Linked DNA regions of Gimesia maris. The protein of the gene in region 2 interacts with the protein of the main gene of each other region in a pairwise test. Links are inferred from orthologs where the notes say so. Each region holds a gene or a part of one and is shown on either strand. Other genes may lie near its edges.

Region 1 (8,341 bases), 3.2 Mb from region 2 along the record:
TATCGTGCTGCTGGATAACGGACGCAGTGAAATTTCCGGCAGCGACGAATTTCGACGGTCATTAAACTGCATTCGTTGTGCCGCCTGTATGAATACCTGCCCTGTATATCGACGGAGTGGAGGTTACAGCTACAGTAACACGGTTCCCGGTCCCATCGGGTCGATTCTGGGTCCGGCCAAAGATCCGAAAGCGAACTCCACCCTGCCCTTTGCCTGCAGTCTGTGTGGATCCTGCACCGATGTCTGTCCGGTGAAAATCGATCTGCATCATCAATTGCTGACCTGGCGAAAAGAGCTGCGCGTGAAGGGGTTATTACCGTTTTCCAAACGGCTCTCGATGAAAATGATGTCGTGGATGATGCGGATGCCGGGCCTGTATCGTTTCGTGGGAAAATTGGCACGGTCGATTGTGCCTTATCTGCCTCGGTTCATGCTCTACAATCGCCTGAACGACTGGGGCAAACAGAGAGAACTTCCCATCATACCCAAACAGAGTTTCCGGGAATGGATGAAGCAGAACCATGACGACAAGTAAAAACGACATCCTGAACAAGCTGCGCAGTCAGTCGGTCCCCCAAAACGAGTTACCTGACCTGCAGTCGCTTGAACTCTCCTCGCAGTGGATTCGCTATGAGGATCCAACAGAGCAGTTCGCGGAAACGCTGGCTTCCGTTGGCGGACTCTGTCTGCGCGTTAAAAATGTAGACGAAGTCAACTCACATCTGTCAGAGTTGCCCGCATATCTGGAATCGAAAAATGTCTGTTCTCAGGTTGCCGGTTGTGGACAACCTAACGTGAACATTCCCGAAATCACCGACCCACATGATTTTGAGAATATTGATTTTGCCATTTTACCGGGTGAATTCGGCGTCGCGGAAAATGGTGCTGTCTGGATCTCCAATGATGGCGGCCCGGCGCGGACCCTTTACTTTTTATCTCAGCATGTCGCGCTGCTGGTTCCCGCCAGCGAGATAGTAAACAACATGCACCAGGCGTATCAGAAACTGGGATTTGCTGAAAACGGGTTTGGGACCTTTATGTCTGGCCCTTCCAAAACGGCTGATATCGAACAGTCCCTCGTGATTGGCGCCCATGGGGCCCGATCCCTAATCGTGTTTCTGGTCGAAGAAGCATTTTGAAATCAGTGATCCGCTGATCAGATTTTATCAGATTTTCTGTAACTTTCCCGGGTTCAAACAGGTACACTAAGCTGTATCCAGATTGTGTACTATCGATCTGCTCCTTTTCTTAGATCTGTTTTTCCATACCGGAGGTTCTCCGTGTCGACTGCAATTGCAAAATCCTTCCTGAAACGACTTACTCTGACTGTCTGTGTTCTCTCGCTCGGTTCGCTGGCTCTGGCTCAAACCAACACCGAGTCGCGTAAGGAGAAAGTGGACTGGAATAAGCCGATTGCCGTGGCGACGATCGCCAGTATTGACCGTGTTCTGGATGACATTGATTACATTTTTGCCACTGTGGACAAACCGGAATATCCCGCAATGATCAAAGGGTTTCTGGCACAGTATCGTAATCTGGAAGGCCTGGATAAAACGAAACCGCTGGGGGCATTTGTCTTTCTGAACGAAGGTATCGCGCCGCAAGCGGTTGTGGTGGGATTTATTCCAGTCAAAAGTCTGGACGAGCTGACGCAGACCCTGGGCGAAGTCGGCTTTCTGTTGAATCCGGTCGACGGGAAAGAAGATCGCTACACGCTGGCATTGCCCACATTCACAGTGCACATCAAGATGGCCCACGGCTACGCATTTCTGCACATTAAAAGTGAAGCGCTGGACAGAGAATTTTACAACCCCGATGAGTTCACCAGCGCGCTGGCCAAAGAGTATGACATTGCCGGGTCGCTGTTTCTGAGTAATGTCCCCCAGCCGATGCGGATGATGGCCGTTGATCTGACCAGAGCCCGTGTGGATGAACAACTGCCACAAAAGCCGGGTGAAGATGATTTAAAATACAAAGGTCGCAAAGAAACCACCCTGCTCATACTGAAGCAGTTTGAACAGGTCGCCGAAGATGGGAATCAGCTGACGATCGGTTATAACCTGTCGAAAGAGAAAAAGAACATTCAGCTGCATCTGGGTGTCAAAGCACAACCAGGTACACCACTGAGTAAAGAATTTGAGCAGTTGTCGAAAACTTCCAGCCAGTATTCTTATCTTCAGGCTGATTCTGCAGAAATGCTGGGATATACCATTCTTCCGCTCCGGAAAGAGGTGGAGCAGAAAATGATTCTGGATCTGATCGAAAAATCTACCAGAAATATTCCACCGATACTGCTGGGCGATGATGCGAATCCTGGTCCCGTCGCTAAGATTCTGGATTCTCTCAAGGCAACTGTTGGCTCTGGTAAACTCGATGGACACATTCAGATGCAACAGGTGGGTGAAAAGAAAGTGGCATTACTGGGCGCAGTGAAACTTTCGAACGGATCTCAATTTCAACAGGGTCTGCAGGAGTTCTTCGATTTAACTAAACAGGCCGATGATACAAAAGGCGTTGAAGGAAATGTCGCGGAAGTGGAAGGCATTGCCATTCATAAAATTACCCCCGACAACCTGAAAGAAGATACAAAAAAACTCTTTGGTCAAAACCCGGTCATTTATATCGGCTGCAGTCAGGACGAATGCTGGGTGGCCATGGGGGAAACGGAGAGCCTGGAACTGTTGAAAAAGTCGATTTCAACAGGCAAAAGTCATGCACAGGACCGCAAACAGGGTACCGCTTTTCTACTGTCTTTTAAACTGGCATCGATGATTCCCCTGGCAGAGGAGAATGCAAAAAATCCCGATTTCATTGAATCTGCGAAAGTGGCCTTCGCTTCCGGTGGCGATCTGATGACCATTTATCCTAAAATCACAGCCGATCAAGCCAGCCTGAATCTGGAATTCGGTGAAGGATTCATCAGGCTGATTTCCTTATCCATTGCCAATCGCAAGTAGCCTGATTTCCGTTTGACTGTCGCGTCTTCCGATCAAAGACGCGCCATGATCCTGGAACAGGCACTAGAACTTTATTCCCGCTATGCCTGAACCAGAAACTGAAGTGCTGCCTTATCTGACGGAAGGCTTACCGGGAACCGGCGGTGAATTAAAACAGACCCCCGAAGACTTTATCGTGGAGGAGATCCCGGTCTACGCCCCTTCGGGTGAAGGAGATCATCTGTTTCTGTGGGTGGAAAAACGGGATGTCTCGGCGCAGTTTCTGGTAAAGATTCTGTCAGAAAAGTTGAGAGTCGATTCACGGGAAATTGGTGTGGCCGGCCTGAAAGACCGCTGTGCCATCACGCGGCAAATGGTCTCCGTTCCTGTAGAATGTGAGCCTTTGCTGGAAGGGTTTGCCTTCGATGGCATTCGCATTCTGCAGGCAACCCGGCATGAACGGAAACTGAAAACCGGGCATCTCAAAGGGAACCGCTTCACACTGTTACTGAAAGAAACTTCTGAGAATGCGTTTGCTAATGCGAAGGCCATTCAGGAGAAAATTACAGAGTTCGGCTTTCCCAACTTTTATGGTGCGCAGCGAATGGGCCGCGATAATGAAACGTTGCGAATGGGAATGAAGCTGTTAAAAAATGAAAAGGTCTCCGCCAAATACTTTCGGAACAAATCACTGAAACGGCTGGCTCTGTCGGCGGCGCAGTCCTGTCTGTTTAATCGGGCACTCTCTCAAAGGGTCTCTGCAAAAAACCTGCATACGGTTCAGCAGGGCGATATCATGCAGGTTTGTGAATCGGGGGGTCTGTTTGTTGTTGAAGATGTCGCTGCGGAGCAACAGCGGTTTGATCAGCGGGAAACCGTCATTACCGGTCCTATTTTCGGGCCTAAAATGAAACAGCCTGCCGATCAGGTTCTGGAAGCGGAGACTGCGATTCTGCAGGAGTTCTCCCTGGAACCGGCATACTTTTCACGTTTCAAAAAACTGACTCCCGGTGCCCGCCGACCATTCCTGATCTGGCCGAAAGATCTTAAAATCAGTCAGACGGCGGACGGCATCCAGTTTGATTTTACGCTGCCTTCCGGCGTGTATGCGACCATGTTGCTCAGGGAATTTATGAAAAACGAGACGGCTGCCATGACGCCAGGCGACTCGTGATGAAAGGAAGATATTGTGAAAGTTCTGATTGATGAGGAACAGATTAACTCGCGTGTGATTGAACTGGGACGGGAACTAGCCCAGGAATATCAGAATCGGCCCTTGACCATCATCGGGATACTGGCCGGCAGCCTGGTGTTACTGGCAGATCTGATCCGGGCGATTGATGTGCCCCACCAGGTCGGTGTGTTACAGGCTTCCAGTTATCGCGGTAAATCAACCACGCCGGGAGAATTACAGGTCAATCTGGATTACCTGCCCGATTTAACAGACCGTGATGTTCTGCTGGTGGATGATATTTTTGATACGGGTAAAACCATGCAGACCGTGCTGGCTCAAATTCAGAATCAGAATCCCCGATCTCTGAAATCAGCCGTCCTGCTCTGGAAAGAAGAAGCGTCAACAGTCGAACTGAAACCCGACTATCACTGCTTTAAAATTCCCGAGCATTTTGTTGTCGGCTATGGACTGGACTTCAACAACGAATACCGCCATCTGCCTTTCATCGCATCCCTGGAAGGCTCGGATCTTGCGTAAAACGAATCTGTAGAACGCACTCGAATCATGTGCGTTCTACAGAATTCATAATTGATTACACATCCAGATTCTTCACATCGAGTGCATGTTTCTCGATGAATTCGCGGCGGGGTTCCACAACATCTCCCATCAGCACGCGGAAGATTTCATCAGCGGCGGCGGCATCCTGCATGCCCACCTGCAGAAGCACCCGTTTTTCCGGATCCATACTGGTATCCCAGAGTTCTTCTGAGTTCATTTCGCCCAATCCTTTGAAGCGGGTCAGCTTGAGTCCTTTTTCGCCGATGTCTCGTAGCGAAGGCAGGAGCTGGCGGAGATTGCTCAGTTTAACTGCATTGCTGCCACTGTTAATGCAAAACGGATAGATGGGTTCACCGTTGCGGTTTCCAGGTGAGTAGAAATCTTTCAGGTGAATCCCGTAACCTTTCAGCTTCTGCAACAGATCGTTAATCGTGCGAATTTCGTGCAGATCGGTCACCTGCAGGGCTCCTGCTTTTGCGAACTCATCCTCGTCTTCTTCGCTGTCTTCAGAAGTTTCTGCTGCTCCGTTGTCATCGGCGATCTGCAGTTCATCGCCGCGTTTGGCTTCTTCTTCTTTCAGGAAACTTGCCATTTCCTCCTGAGACGTAAACCAGAACTGCTGTTTGCCGAGGAAGATGCGATATTGGGGCAGTAAACCGTCTTCGGTCGCAAAATTCAAAGCAATGAATTTCAAATCGATGCCGCGACGATCGAGTGTTCCCAGTGGCTCTTCCAGATCAGAAACCAGATCCACCAGTTTTTCCAGCATCTCTCCCTCAAAGATGGTTCCGTCTTCATGCTGCAGATTCGAATCTGAGAGAGCCAGTTCGACCAGCTCGTTCATCATTTCATCCTGCGTCTGCACATAGCGGATTTTCTTACCCTGGGTAACGCGATACAAAGGTGGCTGTGCGACATACACACAACCATTGTTGACCAGTTCCCGCATGTGACGGAAGAAGAAGGTCAGCAGCAGCGTGCGAATGTGGCTGCCGTCAACGTCGGCATCGGTCATCAGGATGATCTTGCCATAACGTCGTTTGGTAACGTCATCAAAGGCAGCTCCCGGTGGAACACCGACCGCTTTGAAGATGTTGGCGATTTCCGCGTTATCCAGAACCTTGACCAGCTGTGCTTTTTCCACATTCAGGATTTTACCACGCAATGGCAGAATCGCCTGGATGTTAGAATCGCGTCCGGTGTCTGCCGAACCGCCGGCAGAATCCCCTTCGACGAGGTAGAGTTCGGTGATGTCGAGTTCTCGGCTACGGCAGTCACGCAGTTTTTCAGGCAGACCGCCTGTGGTGAGTGCCCCTTTGCGACGAACCATTTCACGGGCTTTTTTAGCTGCTTCACGGGCTTCTGCCGCCAGCAGACCTTTGAGCGAGATCTTTTTCGCGACGCCTGGGTTCTCTTCGAAAAACTTGGTCAGCTTTTCATTCACGACGGTCTGAACAATGCCTTCGACTTCGCTGTTCCCCAGTTTGGTCTTGGTCTGACCTTCAAACTGCGGATCGGGAACGCGGACGGTAATCACCGCTGTCAGGCCTTCACGGAAATCGTCGCCGCTGGGTGTGAAGTCTTTGAAGAGGTTGGCTTTTTTACCGTAGGCATTGATCGAGCGGGTTAACGCCCCCCGGAAGCCGGAGAAATGGGTTCCCCCTTCAATGTTGAAAATGTTGTTGGCGAAGCAGCGTACATTTTCGGTAGAACCATCGTTGTGCTGTACCGAAATATCGACCTGCACGCCTTCGAGTTCTCCCTGGATATGAATGATTTCTTCGTAGAGGACAGTCTCAGTACGGTTCAGATGGCGTACGAATTCGACCAGTCCTTCTTCATAGTGAAATTCATCTGACTGGCCGGTACGCTCATCATTGATGCGAATCCGCACGCCGGCGTTCAGAAAAGCGAGTTCCTGGAGTCGCTTGGTCAATGTGTCATAGACAAATTTAGTATCCGGGAAGATGGTGCCATCCGGCTTGAAGGTGATTTTGGTTCCGCTCTTGTCGGTCTTCCCGAGTTTTTTGAGCGGAGTCTTCAAAAGCCCCTGGTGGAAATCCATGGTCCAGACATGCCCTTCACGTCGGACTTCGGCTTCCAGCCATTCGCTCAAGGCGTTGACTGCGGTAATCCCGACGCCGTGCAAACCACCGGTTCCGGTTTTGTAGCCCCCTTCCCGGTCAAACTTTCCGCCGGCATGGATTTCCGTCAAAACCACTTCCAGAGCCGGACGGTTATTCATGTCCGGCATGATACCTATGGGAATCCCGCGACCATCATCGCTACAGGTCACGCTGCCATCCGCATTGATTTTAACGTTGATGATTGAAGCATAATTATTCACACATTCATCGATCGAGTTATCGACGACTTCATAGACCAGATGGTGCAGACCCCGGAGCGTGGTATCCCCGATATACATGGCAGGTCGAGTACGAATCCCTTCGACGCCTTCCAGGGCACGAATATTGGATTCATCGTATCCCGTTTTTTTCAACTCTGTCTGACTCTCTTCTTGATCACTCACGCTTTATCACTCCCGTGAATTGTTTTTCTGTTTCGCTGCTGCGAAACGTTGTCTGATCTTAGACCAGTCTCAAACAGTAATTTCACATTCCATTTTTTAATCTGTTTGAGCTACTTATTTGCCTTGGATTTCAAGCGAAATTTTATCTCGCGGACATCCTGTTTTCCGTACTCCTGCTGTAATTTCGTCAGCAATGATTTCTTATGAAATGAATTCAGCTCATTCAGCAGAGCTGAGTTCTCGACTCCGACCTGCACCACCCTGTTTTTGATGCCCATTACCGTTGTCTGACCTGAGATTTTTTCACCCGCCGCCTGTTTCCAGGCATTGGTCAGTCGTTGATCTCCCTGCACGCGGGAGAGCCCTTTCAAAGCAATCAGCTCAGAAAGTACCTGTGAGACAGGCACCGGTGCGGGCACGGCACGACTCTGTTTGAATTCGTACTTTTGAGACATGTATTACCGTGCTTGCGAGAGAGGCATGATGACGTAGGTGTAACCATCGTCTGTTTTCAGAACCGCGGCACTGTCTGAATCGATCAGCTGCAGTCTGATATGGGCGGCTGAGTCGAGCGTTTTCAGAAAGTCGGCCAGGTAACGAACGTCAAATGTGATCACGATGTCTTCCCCTTCGAAGGGGATCGGGATTTCCACTTTTGATTCCCCGACGGATGCCGCCACACTTTTCAAAGTCAACAGACCGCTGGAGAAGACAAAATCGACTCCCCGTGTTTCCACGTCGGTCACAATCTGCGCCTGGCGGACTGCCCCGAAGAACGTGCCCACTTCCAGATCGATACTATGAGTCGGCTCGGGAGGAATGACATCACGGTATTTCGGGAAGCGGCCTTCGACGAGTCTGCCGAAAATTGTGGAACGGCCACTTTTCACAATCACATCATTGGCTCGAATCGCGATCTGGATGTTTCCTTCATCGCCTGTCAGACTCTTTTCGATCAGTGACATTGCTTTGGCGGGAATCACGGGGCGATTGTTTTCATACGCTTCGGAACCCTGGTAACTGCATGCTGATTCGACCATCGCCAGTCTGCGTCCATCGGTGGCGGCCAGGGTTAATTTATCACCTTCGACATCAAACAAAACGCCGCCGAGTGCATAACGCGTGCTTTCCGGATCGGTGGCA
Region 2 (8,536 bases):
TTTGCCATTTCATTGATGAAACTGATTTTTGTCGCCAGCATGCAGTTTGCGACATATTTTGTCATTTCCGCACTCTCGAGTTCCATGGAAAGGAATGGGTGTTCGGTACGCAGGAATGGTTTATAGAGTTCGTGGAGTGTGTCAGAAATTTCGGGTCGAGAAACTCCCACGACAACACGGTCGGGCTTGGAGAAGTCATCTATGGCTGCCCCTTCCTTCAAAAATTCCGGATTCGAAGCGACATCAACAACTCTGCCTGTCAGTTCCTGAAGCAGTTCTGCGAGTTTGCGATTCGTTCCTACCGGGACCGTACTTTTGATGATGACGATCGAATCCTCTGGTAGAAGGGGGGCAAGTGACTCGGCGACCTTCCAGATACTATCAAGATTGGCTGAGCCATCTTCTTTCTGAGGGGTTCCCACTGCGATGAAGATACACTTGGCCTCTGGAATAGCCTCATCATAACTGGTTGTGAAGAGTAGTCGCCGGGCTTTTGAATTACGTTTCACCATTTCTTCGAGGCCCGGCTCGAAAATAGGGATCTCACCAGCGTTCAATCTCTGAACTTTCTGCTCATCAATGTCGATGCAGGTAACATGGTTTCCGCTTTCGGCAAAACAAGTGCCTGTCACCAGTCCTACGTACCCCGTGCCAATTACTGCAATTTTCATATAATTCTCTTTTGATTGAATGAAGAGTCGAGAACTGAATGTTAGAAATTCAGCTCAATTTACCTGAAGTCAAATGATGATACAAATTAAGTATTTAAGCGGTTGCCGTACTGCTGCTCATAATAATTCATATATTGTCCCGAACGGATTCGATTGACCCATTCCGGGTTGTCCAGATACCACTGTACCGTATCTTTTAATCCAGTATCAAATCTGGTTTCAGGTTTCCAGCCTAATTCTGCTTCTGCTTTGCTGCAGTCAATTGCATAGCGTAGGTCATGTCCTGGTCTGTCTGTGACATATTTGATCAGAGACTCTGGCTTATCGAGAATATTCAATAACAGTCTGGTGATTTCGATATTCTGCATCTCTGCATTCCCACCGAAGTTGTAGATTTGACCGGTTTTCCCTTTTCTCAAAGCGGCATCAATCCCACGACAATGGTCAATGACATGAATCCAGTCTCTGACATTTGTTCCTTCACCATAAATAGGCAGTGATTTATCTTCCAGAGCATTCGAGATGAATAGCGGGATCAGTTTTTCTGGAAACTGGTAGGGACCATAGTTGTTGGAACAGCGGGTGATAATGGCGGGGAAGTCGAAAGTTTTAATGTAACTTCTTACTAAGAGGTCGGCAGAGGCTTTCGAGGCAGAATACGGGCTGTTGGGAGCAATCGGAGTTGATTCCGTGAATAATCCCTCAGCACCCAGGCTGCCATAAACCTCATCCGTTGAGACTTGCACATATCGAGCGATATTCTTATTGCGGGCTGCATCCAGCAGAATTTGAGTCCCCACAATATTCGTATGAATAAAGGGACCCGAATCAAGAATACTGCGATCGACATGCGACTCGGCAGCGAAATTAATCACGGCATCGAAATCGGTGGAATTCAAGAGAGAGTTCACAAAATCGGCGTCTGTGATATCACCTTTAACAAAGGTATATCCTGAATGGTTTTCAAATTCTTTCAGGTTTTCCAGATTGCCGGCATAGGTTAACTTGTCGAGATTGGTTACTGAAATATCCGGGTATTCTGAGAGTTGGTATCGAATGAAATTGGATCCGATAAATCCACAGCCTCCAGTCACTAAAATCTGTTTCATTTGAGTATCCATTCTTCTGAAAGAAAAAAAATCAGGACTCACAATTCAGGTGAAAATTAATTGATCTCATCGGTTGAACTGTCAGTATCCGTCGTTGGTTGAATATTCTCGTCAGGCGTATTGACGGGGTCTTCATTCTCAGATTCGTCAACAATTTCCGCCGGGATTCTTGCCAGCGAGACCAGTTTATCATTGGTATCAAGTGTGATGACCCGGACTCCCTGGGTGTTTCGGCCGACCTGGCTGATCTCGCAGCCTCTGACCCGTTGGATTTTGCCGCTTGTTGTTACCATCAGGACTTCATCATCTTCAGCTACCGGAATAATATCGACGGCATTGCCATTGCGTGCTGAAGTCCTTATGTCTCGAATACCCTTTCCGCCACGCCTCTGGCGTCGATAATGCATTCCACTGCGGGTTTCCTGCTCTTCATCGGTATTTTCTTCGGAGTCAGAATCCGGTTCTGCTGTGATTTCTTCTTCAGCTTCGAGAACTTCTTCTTCCTGTTCTTCGGCAGGAGGGATAAATCCAAATGGAGTCCGTTTACCGTAACCATTTTCACAGACTGTCAGCAGACAGGTTTCAGGATCGGCGATAACCATTCCGATGACATGCCCTGACTTGGAAAGTTTGATGCCTTTCACACCACGCGTATTTCGTCCCATGCTACGGGCATCTGACTGGGCAAATCGAATGGCCATTCCATCAGAGGTTGCCAGCAGCAGATCTTCACCCGGTGAAACGATCAGGGCTTCCACCAGTTCGTCGTCTTCATCCAGTTTGATCGCGATGATACCCCCTTTCTGCGGACGGGAGTAAGCAGAGAGCGGGGATTTTTTAATGATTCCATTTCGCGTTGCCATGACGAGAAAGCGTTCTTCGTCAAATTCCCGGACAGCCACACAATTCGAAACGGCTTCATCCTCCTGAAGTGAAAGCAGGTTAACGAGTGCTCGTCCCTTGGCTGTGCGTCCCTGAAGTGGCAGGTCATAAACTTTCTGCCAATACACGCGCCCTCGATTCGTGATGAACAGCAGATAGGAGTGCGTACTGGAAACAAACAGATGCTGAATGGGATCTTCCTCATCCGTTTTCGCACCTTTGATTCCTTTCCCACCTCGATTTTGTGCCTGATAAGTATTCAGTTGAGTTCGTTTGATATAACCTCTTTGTGAGAGAGTCACTACCATCGGTTCTTCTGTAATCAGGTCATCTCGATTGACGTCAGTCAGTTCATCTTCGGAAATATCTGTACGGCGTTTGTCCGAATATTTCTGTTGAAGCAACAGCATGTCTTCACGAATGACAGAGCGGATATGATCTTCATCTGACAACAGGTATAGATATTCGGAGATGGCTTTGAGGAGTTCCTGATGCTCGCCACTCAGCTTCTCGCGTTCCAGATTGGCCAGCGAACCAAGCTGCATCGAGACAATCGCTTCTGCCTGATTGGCTGACAGCGAATAATATTCATGAACCCCCTGCTCATTCTGATATTCTTTGAAACCATCTTCTCCCAGTGCGCGTTCGATAAGCTTGCCATCGACCTGCAAACCCTGCAGGCTGATTTTGGCCTCTGCCCGGCTGGGGGAGTTTCGAATGGTTTTGATGACTTCATCGATATCAATCTGCGCAATCATCAACCCTTCAACGGTATGTTTTCGTTTACGGGCTTCAGCCAGCAGGAATTCAGTGCGACGGCGGATTACATCAATTCGATGCAGAATAAACTGTTGAATCAGCTCTTTGATAGAAAGGGTTTCCGGGCGGTTCCCGACCAACGCCAACAGTATGATGCTGAAGGTATTTTGCAGTGGGGAGAACTTGAAGAGTTGCGCCAGTACCACTTCTTTGTCGGCATCCCGTTTCAGGATGATCTGCAGGTGTACTTTCCAGGGAGGGACATTTCTGTCGGTTAAGTCAACGATGCGCGAAATCCCTTTCACCCGGTCATCTCGGACCAGGGTTTCGAGTTTCTCGCGAATGCGATCCCGTGTTTCCATGTAAGGAATTTCGGTAACGACGATTACATCCGATTGTTTTTCCGTTTCGAAATGAGTCCGTGCCCGGAGTGTAATGGTGGATCGCCCTGTCGCATAACCTTTGCGAATGCCATAACGTCCACAGATGATTCCCCCTGTCGGGAAGTCCGGACCGGGCATCACCTGCAGGATATCATCGATAGTGGCATCCGGATTGTCGATCAGTAATGTGATGGCTTCGCAGACTTCTCCCAGATTCTGAGGAGGGATACTGGTGGCCATACCAACGGCAATTCCGCTGGAACCATTTACGAGCAGGTTGGGGAATTTCGATGGCAGAACAACCGGTTCATCATTTCTCTGGTCGTATGTCGGGACGAAGTCGACGGTGTTACGATTAATATCGTCCAGCATTTCTGCAGCGACAGAGGAGAGTCTGGCTTCGGTATATCGCATGGCTGCTGGTGGCAGGCCCGCCAGGGAACCAAAGTTGCCCTGTTTGTCAATGAGGACATTTCGCATTACCCAGTCCTGGCCCAGTCGGACCAGAGTCGGGTAAATGGATCCATCCCCGTGGGGGTGATAGTTACCGCTGGTATCACCCGAGATTTTTGCGCATTTGACCCTTGATGAACTTGCTCCCAGGTTCAAATCATTCATGGCGACAAGAATCCGGCGCTGAGACGGTTTTAACCCATCCCGTGCGTCCGGAAGTGCGCGACTGATAATTACACTCATGGCATACGTGAGGTAGCTGTCGCGCATTTCATCCTGGATATCCAGGTATTTGATATTCTTATCAATAATCGGTTCTTCGCCGTTGTCGCTAGCCAATCCTTGTTCTCCTTAAGGAAATGAACTACTGATTTATTTCTGATCTGGTTGGTTTGATCGTATTTATTAACCGGAGTGGTCAGAAACGACAGGTGCTAATCGAAGGTACTGGATGCTCCATCCCGACACTCTTCAACTGGTTGAGAAAGGATACTGCTTTCCATGCTGTAACGTTCAATTCCACTCGCTGAATTGCAAGTTGTTTTTTGGTCAAAACAGGGTTTGAAAACCGCCTGAAACGCTGCAGAATTCGAGTCTGTCAGACACAGTCAAATTGTAGCCGGAAGGCCCTGATATCACAACTAATAACGCCCCTGAATTTTGGTGTCTTCCAAGGGAGAAAAACCTTGATTTTCAATAAGTTACGTTCTGAGAATTGTCATTGAGAGCCGACTCTCAATTGCATAGAATAGAAGCAGAGTTGTTGACGGTTCCCAGAGCCATTCTGTGCGTGATTTCTCCACCCGTGTTATTTATCAAAGATATTGTTCCCATGAATGAGTCAGATCCTCAAGAGAACGCTCAAAGTACTGGCGACGTTCAATATTCAGAGGATCAGAAACCGGAAAATCAGGGAATAGAAGCAGAAATGACTGATAAAACCCTGGTTCAGTCGCCTGATGAACGAGCCCGTGCAGCCAGTTTAAGCAAGGATCAGCAGTTGCTGCCGGCAAAAGTCCCGGGTTATCTCCTGATGAGATCACTGGGAGAAGGATCCTATGGATCTGTCTGGCTGGCTCAGGAAGAGAATACGGGAAAATATGTGGCGATCAAATTCTACACGTATCGTCGAGGTCTGGACTGGTCGCTGTTGAACCGCGAAGTCGAAAAACTGGCCGAGTTATACACATCCCGGCATATTATCAGTCTGCAGGGTGTGGGCTGGAACAGCGATCCGCCGTATTATATGATGGAATACTTGGAAAATGGGTCACTCTCCTCTTTTCTGGAAGCAGGGCCTTTACCTGTTTCGGAAGCGGTCAGAATTGCCAAAACCGTTCTGCTGGCTCTGGTGCACGCTCATGGTAGAGGTATCCTGCACTGTGATCTGAAACCGGCCAATATTCTACTGGATGCGAATTTCGAGCCTCGTCTCTGTGATTTTGGTCAATCACGACTCTCAGATGAACAGAGCCCTTCCCTGGGAACTTTGTATTATATGGCTCCGGAGCAGGCTGATTTGCAAGCCGTTCCCGATTCCCGCTGGGACGTATATGCATTGGGGGCGCTGCTGTATCACATGTTGTCAGGGAGCGCGCCTTACCGTACTGCAGAAAATGAGCAGAAAATTCGCAGTCTGAATACACTTGATGAAAAGTTAGCGGCTTACCGGGAACTGATCCGTAATTCACCACGGCCGGCAGAACACCGAAAAGTTTCCGGAATAGATCGACGGCTCATCGATATTGTAGATCGTTGTCTGGAGACTGATCCGAAGAAACGATTTCCCAATGCGCAAGCTGTTTTAACCAGTCTGGTAGAGAGAGAACAGCACCGGGCTCGCCGTCCCCTGATTGCGCTGGGGATCATTGGTCCTCTGTTATTGATGATCGGGTTGATTCCCGTTGCCAGTGCAGTGGTCAATAAGATGGTATTACAATTTCGGAAAAACTTAACGCAGCGCGCACTGATCGGTGATTCCATCTCTGCAAATCTGCTGTCACAAAACATGGATCGGGAATTGCAGGATCGCAAAGTACAACTGATTGAACTCTCGGATCGGACCCTGCTGCGTTCACTGATGCAGGGAGATGTTGAGGAAGATGGAGAAATTATAAACAGGTATCCTGAGCTATTTGACTATTTGATGCAGGAAAAAACTCTGGTAGATGAGAAACGTGCTGCCCTGGATCGTGAGCAGGATACGAGTTGGTTTCTTACTGATACCAAGGGGACCCAGATTTGGCGCGACCCTCCTGGACCGACTATCGGGCAGGACTTTTCCTATCGAGACTATTTCCACGGACACGGTACCGAGTATGACAAAGATGAGATTCCCGAGGGGATTGAACCTATCAAAGAGCCTTATATATGTCAGGTCTTTAAGAGCGATGCCACACATCAATGGATGGTCGCGGTTGCCGTCCCTGTCTGGGATCTGCAGCACGAAAAAGTGTTGGGAGTCTTATCGCGAACCACTCATCTGGATCAGTTACTGTCAGGTTTTGACGAGAGCATCAGTGGAGATACGGAGAATCTTGGAAATCGAAAGATTGCCTTAATCGATACCCGCGATGGTAAGATGCTGGCACACCCTCGCATGACTTCAGACACGTTGCGGCGTCTGAAGCGGGACGAGGTTGATCAACTCGTATTGACAGCGAAAGATTTTGAACGAATACAATCCATTAAATTAGATCAACAGAAGGGGCAACCCGGACGTAAGGCAGTTATGGTGGATGATTACCAGGATCCAGTTGAGGCAGTATTATCGGAGAATAACAAGGACAACATCTGGCTGGCGGCATTTTCTCCAATTGGGACGACTGGTTGGACGGCAGTGGTCCAGGAACGTCGCAGCATGGCATTGAAACCGGTCGCTGAAATGCGGAACTGGTTAATTCAGTACGGATTGATCGTACTGGTGACGAGTTGTCTGTTGATCTTTACGGTCTGGTATTTTGTGATGCGGGTCCTGACAGAACGCCGCGTCTGGGACTGGTCCCGGCATCACTCCGAAAAGCGTTCTGAGCAGGGATCAACCACATCCAGTTGATCCGGTCAACAGCAGAGTTAACTAAACTATTTTATGTATAAACGGGGAGACTTTGCTTGTTGGAGTTAGTCATATATGGAACCCAGTCTCAGCATTCCAACCGGTTCACATTGGAGCCAGGCCAGGAACTGGTCTTAGGTCGTTCCCCGGAAGCAGATATTTCGATAACCTGGGATGATCGAATCTCACGAAAACACGCGCTGCTCAAAGTACAGCCGAAACAGTTATCCGTGTCACGGTTCTCGAATGCAGAGAATCAGATTTTTCTGGCGGGGATTGCCTTCGATGATTTTCTGCTGGAACCGGGGAGTACATTCGTCATTGGTTCGACCACATTTCAACTGCTGGATTCGGCTTCCAGTTTTTCCTCTCCACGAGAGTCTCCTCTGGAAGAGGTCACATTCAAGCCGAACGAACTGGTGAAGGTCAGATATCGTGATGCGGATCAGAGGATTGATGTGTTGGCGCATTTACCGGAACTAATTCTGGATGCCCGCAACGACGCTGATCTGTTTCATCGACTGGTGACAATGTTGCTTTCCGGCGTGAAGCATGCCGATGCGGTTGCTGTCGTGCGTTTGAATGATGAGGATCGGGTTGAGGTTCCTTTCTGGGAAAGACGACGTCAGACCCAGGGAGGCTTTCATCCCAGTGGCCGACTGGTTCTGGAGGCAGTCAAAAAAAGTAAACGCTCGGTTCTACATGTGTGGGCTGCCAGGGAGGAGAAAGAGAATCAGGAAGATTACACCGCTGTAGCAGAATTTGACTGGGCATTCTGCACGCCGATCGAAGAGGGGATGAACGGGAAATGGGGCCTCTATGTGGCGGGCGAGTTAAACCAGCCTTACCAGGTTTCAGCACCACAGGGGACAGGAGGAATTGATCTCCAGGCAGATGTGAAATTTACCGAGCTGGTGGCATCGATCGTCAAATCGGTAAGGAGGCTCAATCAACTGGAACGTCAACAGGCCGGTCTCAGGCAGTTTTTTGCGCCTCCCATCCTCGCGGCGATTGGAGATAACCTGAATACAGAGATTCTCGAACCTCGTGAATGTGATGTGACAGTATTGTTTTGTGACCTGCGGGGATTCAGCCAGCATGCGGAAAGTTCCTCTGAGGATTTGATTGGTCTTCTGGGACGAGTCAGTCAGGCATTAGGCATCATGACATCCCACATTCTTGATTTTGGTGGCGTGACGGGCGATTTTCAGGGAGACGCTGCGT

Evidence for each region.
Region 1: the proteins of gyrA (region 2) and GmarT_RS00020 interact in binary tests that used the Escherichia coli proteins (3 or more experiments, as listed by UniProt). The link is inferred for Gimesia maris from one-to-one orthologs.

Annotation. Positions count from the first base shown.
Region 1 is NZ_CP042910.1:2,011-10,351, reverse strand. What follows is about bases 4,451-7,590. They hold GmarT_RS00020 (DNA gyrase subunit B), read right to left. Parts: upstream 7,199-7,590; coding sequence 4,703-7,198; downstream 4,451-4,702. Other genes in these bases: GmarT_RS00015 (DciA family protein), read right to left, coding at 7,309-7,590; hpt (hypoxanthine phosphoribosyltransferase), read left to right, coding at 4,451-4,647. Outside these bases: GmarT_RS00045 (lactate utilization protein B), read left to right, coding at 1-535; GmarT_RS00040 (LutC/YkgG family protein), read left to right, coding at 522-1,139; GmarT_RS00035 (hypothetical protein), read left to right, coding at 1,281-2,957; tRNA pseudouridine(13) synthase TruD, read left to right, coding at 3,040-4,110; more of hpt, read left to right, coding at 4,126-4,450; more of GmarT_RS00015, read right to left, coding at 7,591-7,653; dnaN (DNA polymerase III subunit beta), read right to left, coding at 7,657-8,341. UniProt on the Escherichia coli protein: DNA gyrase negatively supercoils closed circular double-stranded DNA in an ATP-dependent manner to maintain chromosomes in an underwound state.
Region 2 is NZ_CP042910.1:3,222,395-3,230,930, forward strand. What follows is about bases 1,637-4,971. They hold gyrA (DNA gyrase subunit A), read right to left. Parts: upstream 4,597-4,971; coding sequence 1,837-4,596; downstream 1,637-1,836. Other genes in these bases: rfbB (dTDP-glucose 4,6-dehydratase), read right to left, coding at 1,637-1,780. Outside these bases: GmarT_RS11995 (UDP-glucose dehydrogenase family protein), read right to left, coding at 1-671; more of rfbB, read right to left, coding at 758-1,636; GmarT_RS12010 (serine/threonine protein kinase), read left to right, coding at 5,090-7,312; GmarT_RS12015 (adenylate/guanylate cyclase domain-containing protein), read left to right, coding at 7,372-8,536. UniProt on the Escherichia coli protein: A type II topoisomerase that negatively supercoils closed circular double-stranded (ds) DNA in an ATP-dependent manner to maintain chromosomes in an underwound state.